Regions from separate parts of the Paracoccus mangrovi genome, predicted to be linked through region 1. Evidence: riboswitches for the same ligand, from Rfam matches in the RefSeq annotation. Region 1 holds a riboswitch; the other holds the start of a gene.
What was found. Region 1 has a riboswitch for thiamine pyrophosphate ahead of thiD (bifunctional hydroxymethylpyrimidine kinase/phosphomethylpyrimidine kinase). Riboswitches for the same ligand answer to the same signal wherever they lie in the genome.
Positions count from the first base shown of each region.

Region 2: it holds a riboswitch for thiamine pyrophosphate, as region 1 does, so the genes downstream of both, thiC (phosphomethylpyrimidine synthase ThiC) here and thiD (bifunctional hydroxymethylpyrimidine kinase/phosphomethylpyrimidine kinase) in region 1, are expected to answer to the same signal.

Region 1 covers NZ_JBHRXJ010000003.1:33,288-41,188, forward strand. The annotation lists gene ACFOMH_RS04775 (creatininase family protein) at 1-490, shown strand, start outside; gene ACFOMH_RS04780 (nucleotide sugar dehydrogenase) at 565-1,731, shown strand; gene ACFOMH_RS04785 (NAD-dependent epimerase/dehydratase family protein) at 1,728-2,726, shown strand; TPP riboswitch at 2,771-2,874, shown strand; gene thiD (bifunctional hydroxymethylpyrimidine kinase/phosphomethylpyrimidine kinase) at 2,945-3,757, shown strand; gene ACFOMH_RS04795 (FAD-dependent oxidoreductase) at 3,754-4,731, shown strand; gene thiS (sulfur carrier protein ThiS) at 4,715-4,912, shown strand; gene ACFOMH_RS04805 (thiazole synthase) at 4,914-5,675, shown strand; gene ACFOMH_RS04810 (thiamine phosphate synthase) at 5,675-6,274, shown strand; gene ACFOMH_RS04815 (ThiF family adenylyltransferase) at 6,271-7,242, shown strand; gene ACFOMH_RS04820 (ABC transporter substrate-binding protein) at 7,242-7,901, shown strand, end outside.
Region 2 covers NZ_JBHRXJ010000003.1:268,350-276,250, reverse strand. The annotation lists gene thiC (phosphomethylpyrimidine synthase ThiC) at 1-1,398, opposite strand, end outside; TPP riboswitch at 1,486-1,606, opposite strand; gene ACFOMH_RS05975 (DUF6525 family protein) at 1,633-1,929, opposite strand; gene ACFOMH_RS05970 (GTP-binding protein) at 1,939-3,165, opposite strand; gene ACFOMH_RS05965 (response regulator) at 3,376-4,164, shown strand; gene ACFOMH_RS05960 (sensor histidine kinase) at 4,140-5,324, opposite strand; gene ACFOMH_RS05955 (ATP-binding protein) at 5,330-7,901, opposite strand, start outside.

The DNA.
Region 1 (7,901 bases):
CGGGCTGTCGGTGGCGCGCGCGGGCGTGCGGAAAATCGTCATCGTCAACAGCCATGGCGGCAATCTGGACCTTGTTTCGATCCTGTCGCGCGAATTGCGGGTACAGGCGGGAATGCTGGCCGTGAAATGCCAATGGATGGGCTTTGGCCTGCCCGTGGGCATGTATTCCGCACAGGAACGCAGCTTTGGCATTCATGGCGGCGATGTCGAAACCTCGCTGATGCTGGAATTTCATCCCGACTGCGTGGACATGGCGGCCGCGCGCGATTTCCGTTCCTCGGCCGAGGATGCGGCGATCCCGCCCGTCGGGCCGCTCAGCTATGGCTGGATTTCCGCGGACCTGAACCCTGCGGGCGTGGCCGGCGAGGCGCATCTGGCCACCGCCGACAAGGGCCGCGCCACCGCCGCGCATCAGGTCGCGGGCATGATCGCCCTGTTGCGACAGGTGCGGGACGCGGCCATCCCGCAGGCGGCCAGCGGCTGGAAATAACGCGGCTCGGTTCTTCTGCCGCCGCGCAAGCCGTGCTAAGCCGGGCGCAACCGTAAAGAACCGGCAGGTGTCACATGACAATCGCAGTTGCAGGCCTGGGCTATGTCGGCATGTCCATCGCCGTTCTGCTGGCCCAGCACAATCAGGTCCGCGCCCTCGACATCAGCGCCCAGCGCGTCGCGCAGGTCAATGACCGCCGCTCGCCCATCGAGGATGCCGAAATCACCCGCTGGCTGGCCGAAAAGCCGCTGGACCTGAAGGCCACCACCGACGCGGCCGAGGCGCTGACCGGGGCCGAATTCGTCATCATCGCGACGCCCACGAATTACGACGCGCGAAGCAATCATTTCGACACATCCAGCGTCGAAGCCGTCATCCACCAGGCCCGCCAATACGCGCCCGAGGCCACCATCGTGGTGAAATCCACCGTCCCGGTCGGCTTTACCACCCAGATGCGGGCCGAAACCGGCTATGACGGCATCCTGTTTTCCCCGGAATTCCTGCGCGAGGGGCGCGCGCTTTACGACAACCTTCACCCCTCGCGCATCGTGGTCGGCGATCACAGCCCGGCGGCGAAACGTCTGGCCGATCTGTTGGCCGAGGGCGCGATCCGCAAGGATATGCCGATCCTGTTCACCGGCCCCGTCGAGGCCGAGGCGATCAAGCTGTTTTCCAACACTTATCTTGCCATGCGCGTGGCCTATTTCAACGAACTCGACAGCTATTCGGTGGCGCGCGGGCTGAACACGCGCGAGATCATCGACGGTGTCGGCCTCGACCCCCGGATCGGCGAACATTACAACAACCCGAGCTTTGGCTATGGCGGCTATTGCCTGCCCAAGGACACCAAGCAATTGCTGGCGAATTACGATCAGGTGCCCCAGCAGCTGATCGCGGCGGTGGTGGAATCGAACCGCACCCGCAAGGATTTCATCGCCGATCAGATCATCGCCCGCCGGCCAAAGCTGGTCGGCGTCTATCGGCTGGTGATGAAGGCCGGATCCGACAATTTCCGCGACAGCTCGATTCAGGGCATCATGAAACGGATCAAGGCCAAGGGCATCCCCTGCATCGTCTATGAACCCGTCCTGACCGAGGATCATTTCTTTCACAGCCCGGTCGTCCGCGACCTTGCCGATTTCAAGGCACAGGCCGATCTGATCATCACCAACCGCCAGACGGCCGAGCTGGCGGATGTGGCCGACAAGGTCTTTACCCGCGACCTGTTCGGAGTCGACTGATGCGCGTTCTGGTCACCGGCTCGGCCGGGTTCATCGGCTATCATCTGTGCGAACTTCTGCTGGCCGAAGGCGCCGAGGTGATCGGCCTTGATGCCCATGACGCCTATTACGATCCGGCGCTGAAAGAGGCGCGCGAGGCGCGGCTGCGCGCCCATCCAGGCTTTACCCCCATCCGTGCGCGGGTCGAGGATGCGGGCGTTCTGGCCGGGCTTTTCGCCAGCCACAAACCCGACATCGTGGTGCATCTGGCCGCGCAGGCGGGCGTGCGCTATTCGATCGAAAATCCGCGCGCCTATCTGGAATCGAACCTGATCGGCACCTTCGAATTGCTTGAGGCCGCGCGCGCCCATCCGCCCCGGCATCTGCTTCTGGCCTCGACCAGCTCGGCCTATGGCGCGAACACCGAAATGCCCTATCGCGAAACGGACAAGGCCGATGCCCAGATGTCCTTTTACGCCGCGACCAAGAAATCGACCGAGGCGATGGCGCATAGCTATGCGCATCTGTTCCACCTGCCGGTGACGATGTTTCGGTTCTTTACCGTCTATGGCCCATGGGGGCGGCCCGACATGGCGCCGTGGCTGTTCACCAGCGCGATCATGGCCGGCCAGCCGATCAAGGTGTTCAACCACGGCGACATGCGCCGCGATTTCACCTATGTGACCGACCTCGTGCGCGCGATCCGGCTGTTGATGGATGCCGCACCCGGCGATACGCCCGTGGGCCCCAAGGACAGCCTGTCCCCCGTCGCACCGTTTCGGGTGGTCAATATCGGCAATGGCGCGCCGGTCGAGCTGTTGGATTTCATCGCCGCCATCGAGGCCGCGACCGGCAAGCCCGCAATCAAACAGATGCTGCCGATGCAGCCCGGCGACGTACCCGCCACCTGGGCCGATACCGCACTGCTCAGCCGCCTGACCGGCTATGCCCCGCAGACCCCGGTGCAAAAGGGCGTGGCCGAATATGTGGACTGGTTCCGCAGCTATTATCTCTAGCTCTTGAAAGCCGGGGGCGACCGGCCTAATCTTGTCGCCACGAACTCATACACTTGGGGGGCCTCGTACGGGGCTGAGAGGTGCCAGGCACCGACCCATCGAACCTGATCCGGGTCATACCGGCGTAGGGAAGGGTAGAGTGTCGCGACCGTCCGACCGGATCGCAACCCCTCACCCCCACCCGATGCCGCTGGCCCGTCCGACGTGAAAGGCCGGCCATGTCCCATCCCATCGCCCTGACCATCGCCGGCTCGGACAGCGGCGGCGGGGCCGGCATTCAGGCCGATCTCAAGACATTTTCCGCGCTGGGGGTCTATGGCGCCTCTGTGATCACAGCAATCACCGCCCAGAACACCCGCACGGTCGCGGCGGTGGAAATGGTCAGCCCGGCCATGGTCGCGGCCCAGATCGACGCGGTTCTCGGCGATCTGGACGTGCGCGCGATCAAGATCGGGATGGTCGGCGGCGCGGATGTGATCACAACCGTGGCCGAGCGGCTGCGGGCGGCGCTTTCGGCCAATCCGATCCCGGTGGTGCTGGATCCGGTGATGGTGGCCAAGTCGGGCGACGCGCTGCTTGATGACGGCGCGGTCGCCGCGCTGCGCGACGAATTGCTGCCGCTGGCCACCGTCCTCACGCCCAACCTGCCCGAGGCGGCGCGGCTTTTGAACCGCGCGCCTGCCGAACCCGGCGACATGATCCGGCAGGGGCTGGATCTGTGCGCGCTTGGCCCGGATTACGTTCTGATGAAGGACGGCCATGGTGCGGATTCGGTCTGCACCGATCATCTGGTCGGGCCAGAGCGCCTGACGCTGAGCGCGCGGCGCCAGCACACCCGCAACACCCATGGCACCGGCTGTTCGCTGTCATCGGCCATCGCGGCGGGGCTGGCCGCCGGCCTGACCGTGGCGCAGGCCACGACACGCGCCCATGACTGGCTGCAAGGGGCGATTGCCGCCGCAGATGACCTGTCGGTCGGGCTGGGCCATGGGCCGGTCCATCATTTCCACAAAATATGGGGGCAGAAATGACCCAAGCAACTATCCTTGGTGCAGGCGTCATGGGCCTGAGCATTGCGACCGAACTGGTGGCGCGCGGGTTCCGGCCACGCATCATCGACCCGGCCGGCAAGCCCGGCGCCCATGCCTGTAGCTGGCGGGCCGGCGGGATGCTGGCCCCTTGGTGCGAGGCGGAAAGCGCCGAACCCGTCGTCCTGCGTCTGGGTCAGGACGCCGCCGACTGGTGGCAGGGAAACGGCGCCGAGGTCACGCGTCGCGGCACGCTGGTGCTGGCGCCGGCGCGCGACCGCGCCGATCTGGACCGCTTTGCCCGCATGACCCAGACCCATCGCAGCCTTGACGGCGACGAAATCGCCGCGCTCGAACCCGAATTGCAGGGCCGCTTTCCGCGCGGGCTGTTCTTTGAGACCGAGGCGCATCTGAACCCGCGCGCGGCGTTGCAGACGCTGCGCGACCGGCTGGCCGAACAGGACATCGTCATCGAACCCGAGGGCACGCCCACCGGCCTGACCATCGACGCGCGCGGCTATGGCGCCCGCGACGAGCTGAAGGATCTGCGCGGCGTGCGCGGCGAAATGCTGGTCCTGCGCTGTCCCGAGGTGAACCTGACCCGCACCGTGCGGATGCTGCATCCGCGGATACCGCTATATATTGTGCCTCGTGGTGAGGGTATCTACATGATCGGGGCCACGATGTTGGAAACCGGGGGCAAGTACCGGGTCACCGTGCGTTCCGCCGTCGAAATGCTGAACGCCGCCTATGCCCTGCATCCCGGCTTTGCCGAGGCCGAGATTCTGGAACTTGGATCCGACGCGCGGCCGGCTTTTCCCGACAATCTGCCACGCCTGCGCCGGCGCGGGAACACGCTTTACGCCAACGGTCTTTACCGCCACGGCTATCTTCTGGCCCCCGCCGTGGCCCGGATGACCGCCGACTATCTGCAAACGGGCCAGAAACCGGAGTTCATGGATGAAGATCACCCTTAACGGCGCGGCGCGCGAGCTGACCGGCCCCAGCGTGCAGGACGTCCTGAGCGAGATCGGGCTGGGCACGGCCAAGGTCGCCACCGCGCTGAACGGCAATTTCCTGCCCGCCGCCACACGCGCCGCCACCACGCTAAAGGATGGCGACGCGCTTGAGGTCGTGGCGCCCATGCAGGGGGGTTGAGATGCCGGTCTTTTACGGAACCCATGTCGAAAGCCCGCTGATGCTGGGCACGGCGCAATACCCCTCACCCGCGATCATGGCCGAGGCGTTCCGCGCCTCGGATGCGGGCATCGCCACCGTATCGCTGCGCCGCGAAGGCGGGGCGGGTCAGGATTTCTTCAACCTGATCAACAGCCTGTCGGTGCGCATCCTGCCCAACACCGCCGGTTGTCATTCCGTGCGCGAGGCGGTGACCACGGCCCAGATGGCGCGTGAGCTGTTCGGCACGCCCTGGATCAAGCTTGAGGTCATCCGTGACGACGACACGCTTTGCCCCGACGTGGTGGCGCTGATCGAAGCGGCCCGGATCCTCAGCGATGACGGCTTTCAGGTCTTTCCCTATTGCACCGAGGATCTGTCGGTCTGTGGCCGTTTGCTGGATGCGGGCTGTCAGGTGCTGATGCCATGGGGGGCGCCCATCGGCTCGGGCCGGGGGCTGAACAACCCCTATGGCCTGCGTTCGGTCCGGGCGCATTTCCCGGATGTCACGCTTGTCGTCGATGCCGGGATCGGCCTGCCCAGCCATGCGGCGGCGGCGATGGAGCTGGGCTTTGACGCGGTGCTTTTGAACACCGCCGTGGCCAAGGCCGGCGACCCGGTCGCCATGGCCGATGCCATGGCACAGGCCATTCGCGCCGGCCAGCTGGCCCATCGCGCCGGCGCGATCGAGGCGCGCGACATGGCCGCGCCGTCCACCCCCATCTTTGGCATGGCGATGCTCTGATGACGACATTTCCCCGATTCTACCCGATCTTTGACAGCGCCGACTGGCTGCGCCGTGCGCTGCCTTTGGGGGTGCGGCTGGTTCAGGTCCGCATCAAGGACATGCCGCCGCCCCTGTTGATGGGTGAGCTGGCCCTGTGCCAGGAATTATGCCGCGAACATGGCGCGACGCTGGTCGTCAACGATCACTGGCGCGCCGCCATCGATCTGGGCTGTGATTTCGTGCATCTGGGCCAAGAGGATCTGGACCGCGCGGATGTCGCCGCGATCCGCCGTGCGGGGATGCGGCTTGGCGTTTCGACCCATGATCATGACGAACTGGACCGGGCGCTGGCGTTGAAGCCCGATTATATCGCGCTGGGGCCGGTCTGGCCGACGATCCTGAAAAAGATGAAATGGGACCAGCAGGGGCTTGAGCGGGTGACCGAATGGCGCAAGCTGGTCGGCACGACGCCCCTGGTGGCCATCGGCGGCGTGACCCCGGAACGCGCCTTGCAGGCATTCGCGGCGGGGGCCGACATCGCCTCGGCGGTGACCGATATCACGCTGAACCCCGACCCCGAAGGCCGCATCCGCGAATGGCTGCGGGTCACGCAATGAACCGCTATATCCGCCAGATGGTCCTGCCGGAACTCGGCGCCGAGGGTCAGGACCGCATTGCCGCCGCGCGGGTGCTGATCGTTGGCGCCGGCGGGCTGGGTGTGCCGGTGCTGCAATATCTGGCCGGCGCGGGGATCGGACATATCACCCTGATCGATCCCGACACGGTCGAGGAAACGAACCTGCACCGCCAGCCGATCTATCGCATGAAGGATCTGGGCATGCCCAAGGTCCGCGCCGCCGCCATGGCCGTGGCGCGGCTGAACCCGGCGGTCGAAATCGAGGCGCTGGTGGACCGGCTCACGCCCGCCAATGCGCCGGCGCTGATCGACAATGCCGATCTTGTTCTGGATTGCGCCGATAGCTACGCCGCCAGCTATACCCTGTCCGACGCCTGCCTGACGGCGCGAACGCCGCTGATTTCGGCTTCGGCGCTGGGGCTGGGGGGCTATGTCGGCGGGTTCTGCGGCGACCCGGATCGGGGCGGCGCGCCCAGCCTGCGGGCGCTTTTCCCCGACGCGCCCGATGGCGGCCAGACCTGCGCCACGGCGGGCGTGCTGGGCCCCGTGGTCGGCATGCTCGGCTGTCTTCAGGCGCAGATGGCGCTGGCGGTGGTGCTGGGCCTCAGCCCCTCGTCGCTGGGTCAGTTCACCCGCTTTGATGGCGGCCGCTTTACCCAGTTCCGCTTTGACACCGCCCCCGAAACCCCCGGCCCCCGTTTCATCGCACCCGAGGATATCACCCCCCGCGACATGGTCATCGACCTGCGCCCCAAGGACGAGGCGCCGCGCAAGGCCACGCCCGGCGCGCTGCGCATGCCCGGCTATGGCGATATCGGCCCGTTGCCCGATCCCGGTCAGCGGGTGGTGCTGACCTGCCGGTCGGGGCTGCGCGCGTGGCGGGCGGCGGACCGGCTTTCGCGCCGCTGGGACGGCGAAATCACCCTTTTGGCACTAGGAGACGACTGATGACCCGCTTTACCCTGGCCGCGGCATTCGCCCTGCTGGCCCAGCCCGCGCTGGCCCAACCTACGCTGGTACAAGACAAGGTTTCGCTGATCCTCGACTGGTTCGTGAACCCCGATCATGCGCCCATCATCATCGCCCAGGAAAAGGGCTTTTTCACCGACGAAGGCCTTGAGGTCGAGGTGATCGCCCCCGCCGACCCCGCCGATCCGCCCAAGCTGGTCGCCGCAGGCAAGGCCGATTACGCCATCACCTATCAGCCGCAGTTGCATCTTCAGGTCCATGAGGGCCTGCCGCTGAAACGCATCGGCACGCTGATCGCGACGCCCCTGAACTGCCTGATGGTCAAGGCCGACGGCCCGATCCAGAAGATCGCCGATCTCAAGGGCAAAAAGATCGGCTATTCGGTGTCGGGTGTCGAAACCGCACTGGTCGGCGCCATGCTGGCCGATGCCGGGCTGGGCCTTGACGATGTCGAGATGATCAATGTGAACTGGTCGCTGTCGCCCGCGCTGATCGCCGGCCAGGTCGACGCCACCATCGGCGGCTATCGCAATTTCGAGCTGACCCAGATGCGGCTCGAAGGCTCCGAAGGTCGCTGTTTCTTTGTCGAGGAACAGGGCGTGCCGACCTATGACGAGCTGATCTTTGTCGCCAATCCC
Region 2 (7,901 bases), 240 kb from region 1:
GTGGTCATAGCCCGGCGCGATATCGGTGGTCAGCGGCCCCAGCGTATAAAAGGGCGCCTCGGCGCAGATTTCCAGCTGCTTGTCCATGTTTTCGCGGATCTTGTGCATGGGCACATGACCCGGTCCCTCGATCATCACCTGGCAATCGTGATCCCATGCGATCCGGGTCAGTTCGCCCAGGGTTTCCAGCTCGGCGAATTGCGCCGCGTCATTGGCATCGGCGATCGAGCCGGGGCGCAGCCCGTCGCCCAGGCTGAAGGACACGTCATAGGCGCGCATGATTTCGCAGATCTCGGGGAAATGTTCGTAAAGAAAGCTTTCGCGGTGATGGTGCAGGCACCATTTCGCCATGATCGAGCCGCCGCGCGACACGATCCCCGTCACCCGGTCCACGGTCAGCGGGATGTGGTGCAACCGCAGCCCGGCATGGATGGTGAAATAATCGACGCCCTGTTCGGCCTGTTCGATCAGCGTGTCGCGAAACACCTGCCAGGACAGGTCCTCGGCGATGCCGCCGACCTTTTCCAGCGCCTGATACAGCGGCACGGTGCCGATGGGGACCGGCGAATTGCGGATGATCCATTCGCGGATATTGTGGATATTGCGCCCGGTGGACAGGTCCATCACCGTGTCGGCGCCCCAGCGGATCGCCCAGACCATCTTTTCCACTTCTTCGGCCATGGACGAGGTGACGGCGGAATTGCCGATATTGGCGTTGATCTTGACCAGAAAATTGCGGCCGATGATCATCGGCTCGGCCTCGGGGTGGTTGATGTTGGCGGGGATGATGGCGCGGCCGCGCGCCACCTCGTCGCGGACGAATTCGGGGGTGACATGGGCCGGGATCGCGGCGCCGAAACTGTCGCCGTCCCGGCGTGGCGCGGTCTCGGCGGCCTGTTGGCGGGCCAGATTTTCACGGATGGCGATGAATTCCATTTCCGGGGTGACGATGCCGGCGCGGGCATAGGCCAGCTGGGTCACCGCGCGGCCGTCCCGGGCGCGCCGCGGCCGGTGGCAGGTGGTGAATTCCGGGGTCAGCCGGTCGTCGGCGGCAAAGCCGTTATCCTCGGGGCGGACCTCGCGCCCGGCATAGCTTTCGGTATCGCCGCGCGCCGCGACCCAGCTTTCGCGCAGGCGCGGCAGGCCGCGTTCGATGGCAATCGCCGCCCCCGGATCGGTATAGGGCCCCGAGGCGTCATAGACCCGCAGGGGCGGCTCGCCCGCGCTGGGATGCAGGGCGATTTCGCGCATCGGCACGCGGATATCGGGATGGATCACCCCCGCAACATGCACCTTGGCCGAGGCCGGCAGCGCGCCGGTGGTCACGGTCAGAACCGGCTGGGCCGGGGGTGTCGGATTGGTCGGGGCGGGGATCGTCGTCGTCGGATCGGATGTCATGTCAGGCTCCTGGCTTTGCAAGCGTTGGAGACCCAGCACTGACGGGAAAGGAGAATACCCCGAAGGCATGGCCGCAACCGGCCCGCCGCATGGGCATCCGCACCGTCCCTACGCCAGTATGAACTGGATCAGGTTCATCGGGTCCCCTGCGCTGCCTGACGGCCCAGCAGAATCTCAGCCCCTTGTCGGGACACCCCTGGTGAAATGCCAGAATGCAAAGCCGCGCCCCGGCTGTCAATCGCCCCTGTCGCGGCGGGGTGGCGCATCCAGCGGATAGGCCGCCCCCCAGATGCGCGGGCAGTCGCGCGCCAGCATCCGGCGTTCCGCCAGTTCCAGCCGGCGCAGCATCCGCGCCACATCGCCGCCGGTTTCGCGGTCCAGCCGCCGCCACAGCCGCAGCGCGGAACCCGCACTCCAGGGCAGGGCCGCCCCGGCCAGCCAGCGGCGCAGTTCCGCCGGCAGCCGGTCATAGCGATCCATCGGCCGGCCCCTGCCGCGCCGCGCCAGCGTGCTTGCCAGATTGCCCGACATCGGCAGGGATCAGGCCGTGCGGCGCTGGCCCCATTGCGGGAACGGATCGGGCAGCGCTTTCCAGTCCGAGGGACGGAAATCCTGCGTGTCGACCAGCGCCGCGTCCAGCCGTTCGGTGATGGCGGCCCAATCCATGCCGCTGCCGATAAAGACCAGCTCCTGACGCCGGTCGCCCCAGGGCTCGGACCAGTTGCGTTTCATTTCCGCAAGCGCGTCGGGATGCTCGGGCCAGCGTTCGCGGGGCACCGACGCCCACCAACCGCCCAGCGGCACCACCGTCGAGATCGCGCCCGCAAGGCTGAACTCGGCCGCCCAGTTGGGGCGGCTGGCGATCCAGAAATGCCCCTTGGCCCGGATCACGCCCGGCAGATCGCCGTTCAGCACCGCATGGATGCGTTGCGGATGAAACGGCCGCCGCGCGCGATAGACGAATGAGGTGATGCCATATTCCTCGGTCTCGGGGATGTGGTCGGCGAAACCGTAAAGCTCTTTGGCCCACATCGGGTTCAGATGCGCGCGGTCGAAATCGAACAGCCCGGTGTCGAATATCTCATTGGCTGGCACGCGCGAAAAGTCGGTCTCGATCAGCCGGGCCTCGGGGTTGAGCGCGCGCACGATCTTGCGCGCCTGATCCAGCCGTTCGGGGCCGGCCTCGGTGATCTTGTTCAAGACCACGACATCGGCAAATTCGATCTGATCGGTCAACAGGTTGACCAGCGTGCGGTCGTCCCCCTCGCCCATGCTTTCGCCACGGTCGGCGATGAAATCATGGCTGGAAAAGTCGCGGGTCAGGTTCACCGCATCGACCACCGTCACCATGGTGTCGAGCCGGGCGATATCGGCCAGGCTGTCGCCATTCTCGTCGCGGAATTCAAAGGTCGCGGCAACGGGCATCGGCTCGGCAATGCCGGTCCCCTCGATCAGCAGATAGTCAAAGCGCCCCTCTTCGGCCAGCTTGCGCACCCCTTGCAACAGGTCGTCGCGCAACGTGCAGCAGATGCAGCCATTGCTCATTTCGACCAGCTTTTCCTCGGCCCGGTTCAGCTCGGCCCCGTCGCGGACCAGATCGGCGTCGATATTCACCTCTGACATGTCATTGACGATGACCGCGACACGGCGCCCTTCGCGATTGTTCAGCACATGGTTCAGAAGCGTGGTCTTGCCGGCGCCAAGAAAGCCGGAAAGCACGGTGACGGGAAGGCGCTTGTCCTGCGCGGGGGGACTGGCGTCGGGCATGGGGTCCTCGGTATATGTTATGTTATTACATTTCTATTATCCCGGTGACGCCCGCTGTGCAATGCCCGACCGGGATCAAAGTCCCGAATCAACGCTTGGTGAAATCCCGGCGCGCGGGACTATGCGGACGGGGGCGCCGCCGCTATCGTGGTGGCGGATCGCGCCCGAAAGCCGGGCAGAGCCGGCCATATCTTGATCGGGACATTCGCCATGACGGCCCAGCGGGCCCCGCAGCCACAGGATGCCAGCCACGCGGCCATGTCGCCGCGCCTTCTGTTCGTCGAGGATGACCGCAAGCTCAGCAGCTTTCTCAGCCGCTATTTCACCGAACAGGGTTACACGGTTCAGACCGCCCATGACGGTGCCGAAATGCGCGCCGCGCTGGCGGGGAGGCGCTTTGACATGGTGGTTCTGGACGTCAACCTGCCCGGGCGCGAGGATGGCTATGCGCTGGCCCGCGAATTGCGGGGGGATGACGGCATGGGCATCCTGTTCCTGTCCGCCCGGCAAGAGGCGCTGGACCGCATTGTCGGGCTGGAAATCGGAGCGGATGATTTCATGGTCAAACCCTTTGAACCGCGCGAATTGCTGGCCCGCATCCGCGCCATCCTGCGCCGCATCCCGGCACCCGCCGGCACAAGGCCCGCCGACCCCGGCGCCGACGCCACAGGGCCGACCCCGCCGCGTGCCGGGCGGCTGCGTTTTGGCGAATGGCAGCTGGATCTGGCGACGCGGCAATTGCACGACGCCCAGAACCGCATCCGCAGCCTGACGACACAGGAATTCAACCTGCTCAGCGTGCTGGCACAACGGCCGGGACGCATCCTCAGCCGCGATCAGCTGATGGATCTGACGGTCAACCGGACATGGTCGCCCTATGACCGTTCGGTCGATGTGATGATCGGCAAGATCCGCCGCAAGATCGGCGACATGGGCCCCGAATATCACCGCATCCGCACCATCCGGGGCATCGGCTACATGTTTTCGCCCGACCCCTGATCAAGTCCCGGATCGGGGGCCTCATCGCCCCCCAGACAAGGCAGATCCAGCACCGCCCGCGCGCCGCGCGCGCCATCGCCACCCATCGCGTCACCGCCACCGGCATTGCCGATACGGAACCGGCCACCATGGCGCAGGGCCATCTGCTGGATCATCGGCAGGCCCAGCCCGGTGCCCTCGGGCTTGGTGGTGAATAGCGGCTCAAGCGCGCGTTCCAGCCCCTCGGGGGTCAGGCCGGGACCGTCATCCACGACCTCAAGCCGGGCATAGGGACCACCGCGCCAGACCCGCGAAAGCCGGATCGCGACCCGGCCCCGCCCGCCGGTCGCATCGCGGGCATTGATCAACAGGTTCAGCAACGCGGTTTCCACCTGACGCGGATCGGCGGGCACCAGCAAGGGCGCGGCCGGCAGGTCCAGATCCAGCGCCATGCCCTGGCACAGCGTCCGCGTCAGCATCGCCGCCACATTGCCCACCACCGCGCCAAGGTCGATCACCGCGCCGGGCGGCCCTTCGCCGCGCGCGAACCCCATCAGCCGCGCCACCAGATCCGCGGCGGTCAGCGCCGCCTCGCGCGCATCCGTCGCATAGGGCTTGAGCACGTCGTGCGCATGCAACCCGTCATCGATCACCATCAGATTGGCCCCGATCACCGCCAGCATATTCTTGAAATCATGCGACAATCCCGCCGCAAGCTGTGATGCCGCCTCGATCTGGTGCAAAAGCGCAAGCTGGCGCTCGGCGCGGGCCTTGTCGCGGCGCAGCTGAGCCAGTTGGAAACAACGGTCCAGCGCCTGCACCAGCTCGTCCAGAAAGAACGGCTTGCGCAGATAATCATAGGCCCCGGCCTTGAGCGCCGCGACCGCGCTGTCGACCGAGGCATAGGCGGTCATGATGATCACGATCAGATCCGGGTGCCGCGCCCGCAGCCGGGCCGCAAGATCGGTCCCGTCCTCACCCCCAAGACGGATGTCGAGAAGCACCACCTCGACCGGGTCGCGCGCCAGCTGATCCAAGGCCCCGGCCCCGCTATGGACCAGCGTGCAATCCACCCCCGCAAGCCCCAGCGCCCGCGAGGTCGAGACCGCGAAATCCACATCGTCATCGACGATCAACAGCCGCCGCACCGTGGAATCGGGCGCGGCAGAAAGGTTCGGCACATCCATCATGGCGTTTGCGCGATGCTCAGCCGCATGGCGGTGCCCAGGGGGCCGGTGCGCGCGACCCAGGCATCGCCGCCATGCATCTGCGCCACCCGCCGCACCAGCGTCAGACCCAGCCCCACCCCCGAGGCCTTGGTCGTGACCAGCGGGTCAAAGACGCGGGCGCGCATCTCAGGCGGCAGGCCGGTGCCGTTATCGGCGACCTCGATGATGGTGAAGCCGGCATCGTGAAAGGCGCGCAGCTCGACATCGGGGCGGCGGCCGGGCGCGGCCTCGGCGGCATGGGCCGCGTTCTCGATCAGGTTGCGGATCGCGAATTGCAGCCGCGAGGGATCGCAGCGCAGCCGCATCCCCGACGGCACCTGCAAACGGACCAGCCCGCCCGAGGGATGTTCCGCGATGAGCGCCGCCAGCCATGCGCGCAGATCGACCGGCACGGTTTCATGCGCCCCCTGCCGCGCGAAATCCAACAGGATATCGATGATCCGGCTGCACCGGCCGATGCTGCGGCGGATGCGCAGCACGTCCTCTTCGGCATCGGCGCCAAGGCCGGGATTGCGGGACAATACCTCGACCGAGCTTGAGATCGTGCCAAGGGGGTTGCGCAATTCATGGCTGATCGTGGCGGCCACCTCGCCCACGGCGGCCAGGCGCTGGCGCACGGCCAGTTCGCGCTGCGCCGAACCCAGCTGGCGCAGCGCGCCCAGCAGATCCTCTTCGGTCAGGCGGCGGCGTTCATTGGCCATCACCGCCCATGACGCCAAAAGCGCCACCAGCGGCGCGGCGCCCAGAAACACCGCCGTGCCCAGCCCGGGATCGCCCAGCCGGCCCGCCATGTCCCGCAAGCCCAGCCACGCGCCCCCCAAAAGCGCCATCAGAACCCCGAACACCGTCGCAATCTGCCAGACCCGATGCCAAAGCCGGGGCGGCACCCGGGTCAGCTGAACCGGGCCGGCGGCGGGCGCGGGCGCATCATCGGACAGCGCCGGCGCCCGCTTGCAGTAATCGCGGCAATGCGGCTCAAGGCTGCAACAGAGCGAACAGATCGGGCGCTCGTAAAAGGTGCAATAGGCCATGTCGCGGGTTTCATAGCCATGGCTACAAATCGCACAGTCGCAGCGGCTGCGGCGGGTAAAGACATGCGGCACCCGCGCCAGATAGCCGGCGCCGCGCCGCCACATCCCGATCACACAGGACGCGCAAAGCGACAGCGCAAAAGCGATGGGCGCCGACCACGCCTGAAGGATCGGCCCGCCCAGCCCGGCATAAAGCATCAGCCCCGTCAGCCCGCCAATCGCCATGCTGCCACAGCCGACCGGATTGAAATCCGGCAGATAGGCGCGGCGGAATTCGATCCGCGCCGGGCTCAGGCCCAGCGGCTTGAGGATCGCCAGATCGGCAAAGATCGCCCCCAGCCAGGCCAGCGCAAGATTGGCATAGATCGCCAGCACCGCCTCAAGCGTGGAAAACACCCCCATCAGCATCAGCGCGCAGCTGACCGCGATATGCCATGACAACCAGATCAGCCGCCCGGGGTGATAACGGGTGACGCGCATGAAGAAATTCGATTCCGCCAGCGAGCCGGCATAGGCATTGGTCACGTTGATCTTGATCTGCGCGATCAGCACATAGACCGTCGCCACCAAAAGCGCGGCGGCGGGCGCGAAAAGATATTCATAGGCGTGGCGGAACATGCCGATCGGCTCGACCGCCATATCGGGGGTCATACCGGCGCGGATCGCCAGCCAGGCCAGGAAACTGCCCATCAGGATCTTGGTGCCGCCGATCAGGATCCAGCCCGGCCCGGCCAGGATCAAGGCCCCCCACCACCGCGCCCGCGTGGTGGTTTCGCGCGGCGGCAGAAAGCGCAGGTAATCGACCTGTTCGCCGATCTGCACCGTCAGCGCGCAAAGAACCCCGATGGCCGCGCCCAGCGACAAAAGCCCCGGCGCCGGCCCCGGCGCGGCCAGCCATTGGCCCAGCGCGTCGGGCGCCCGCCAGGCAATCGCCGCGAACGGCAAAAGCCCCAGCACGATCCAAGGCAGCTGGGTCACCAGTTGAAACCGCGAAATCGCGGTCATCCCCCGCGACGCGACCGGCAGGATCACCATCGCCGAAAGCAGATAGCCCGCCGGCAATGGCAGGCCGAACGCAACCAGAAGCGCCTGCGCGATGATCACCCCTTCGAGCGCAAAGAAGATGATCGTATAGGTCGCATAGATCAGCGAGGTGATGGCCGAGCCAATATAGCCAAACCCCGCCCCCCGCGTCAAAAGATCCATGTCCACATTCGCGCGCGCGACGTGATAGGCGATCGGCAGGCTGGTCACAAAGATGAAGACCGACGCGATCAGCACCGCCACCACCGTCGTCTGCACCCCCCAGGACAGCGTCAGCGCCGCCCCGATCGCCTCAAGCGCCAGAAACGAGATACCGCCCAGCGCGGTATGGGTGATGGTCGCCGGGCTCCAGCGCCGGTAACTGGCGGGGGCATAGCGCAGCGCGTAATCCTCGATGGTCTCGTCTGCGACCCAGGACTGATAGCTGCGCGGCTGGGGTTCCAGCCCCAGATAG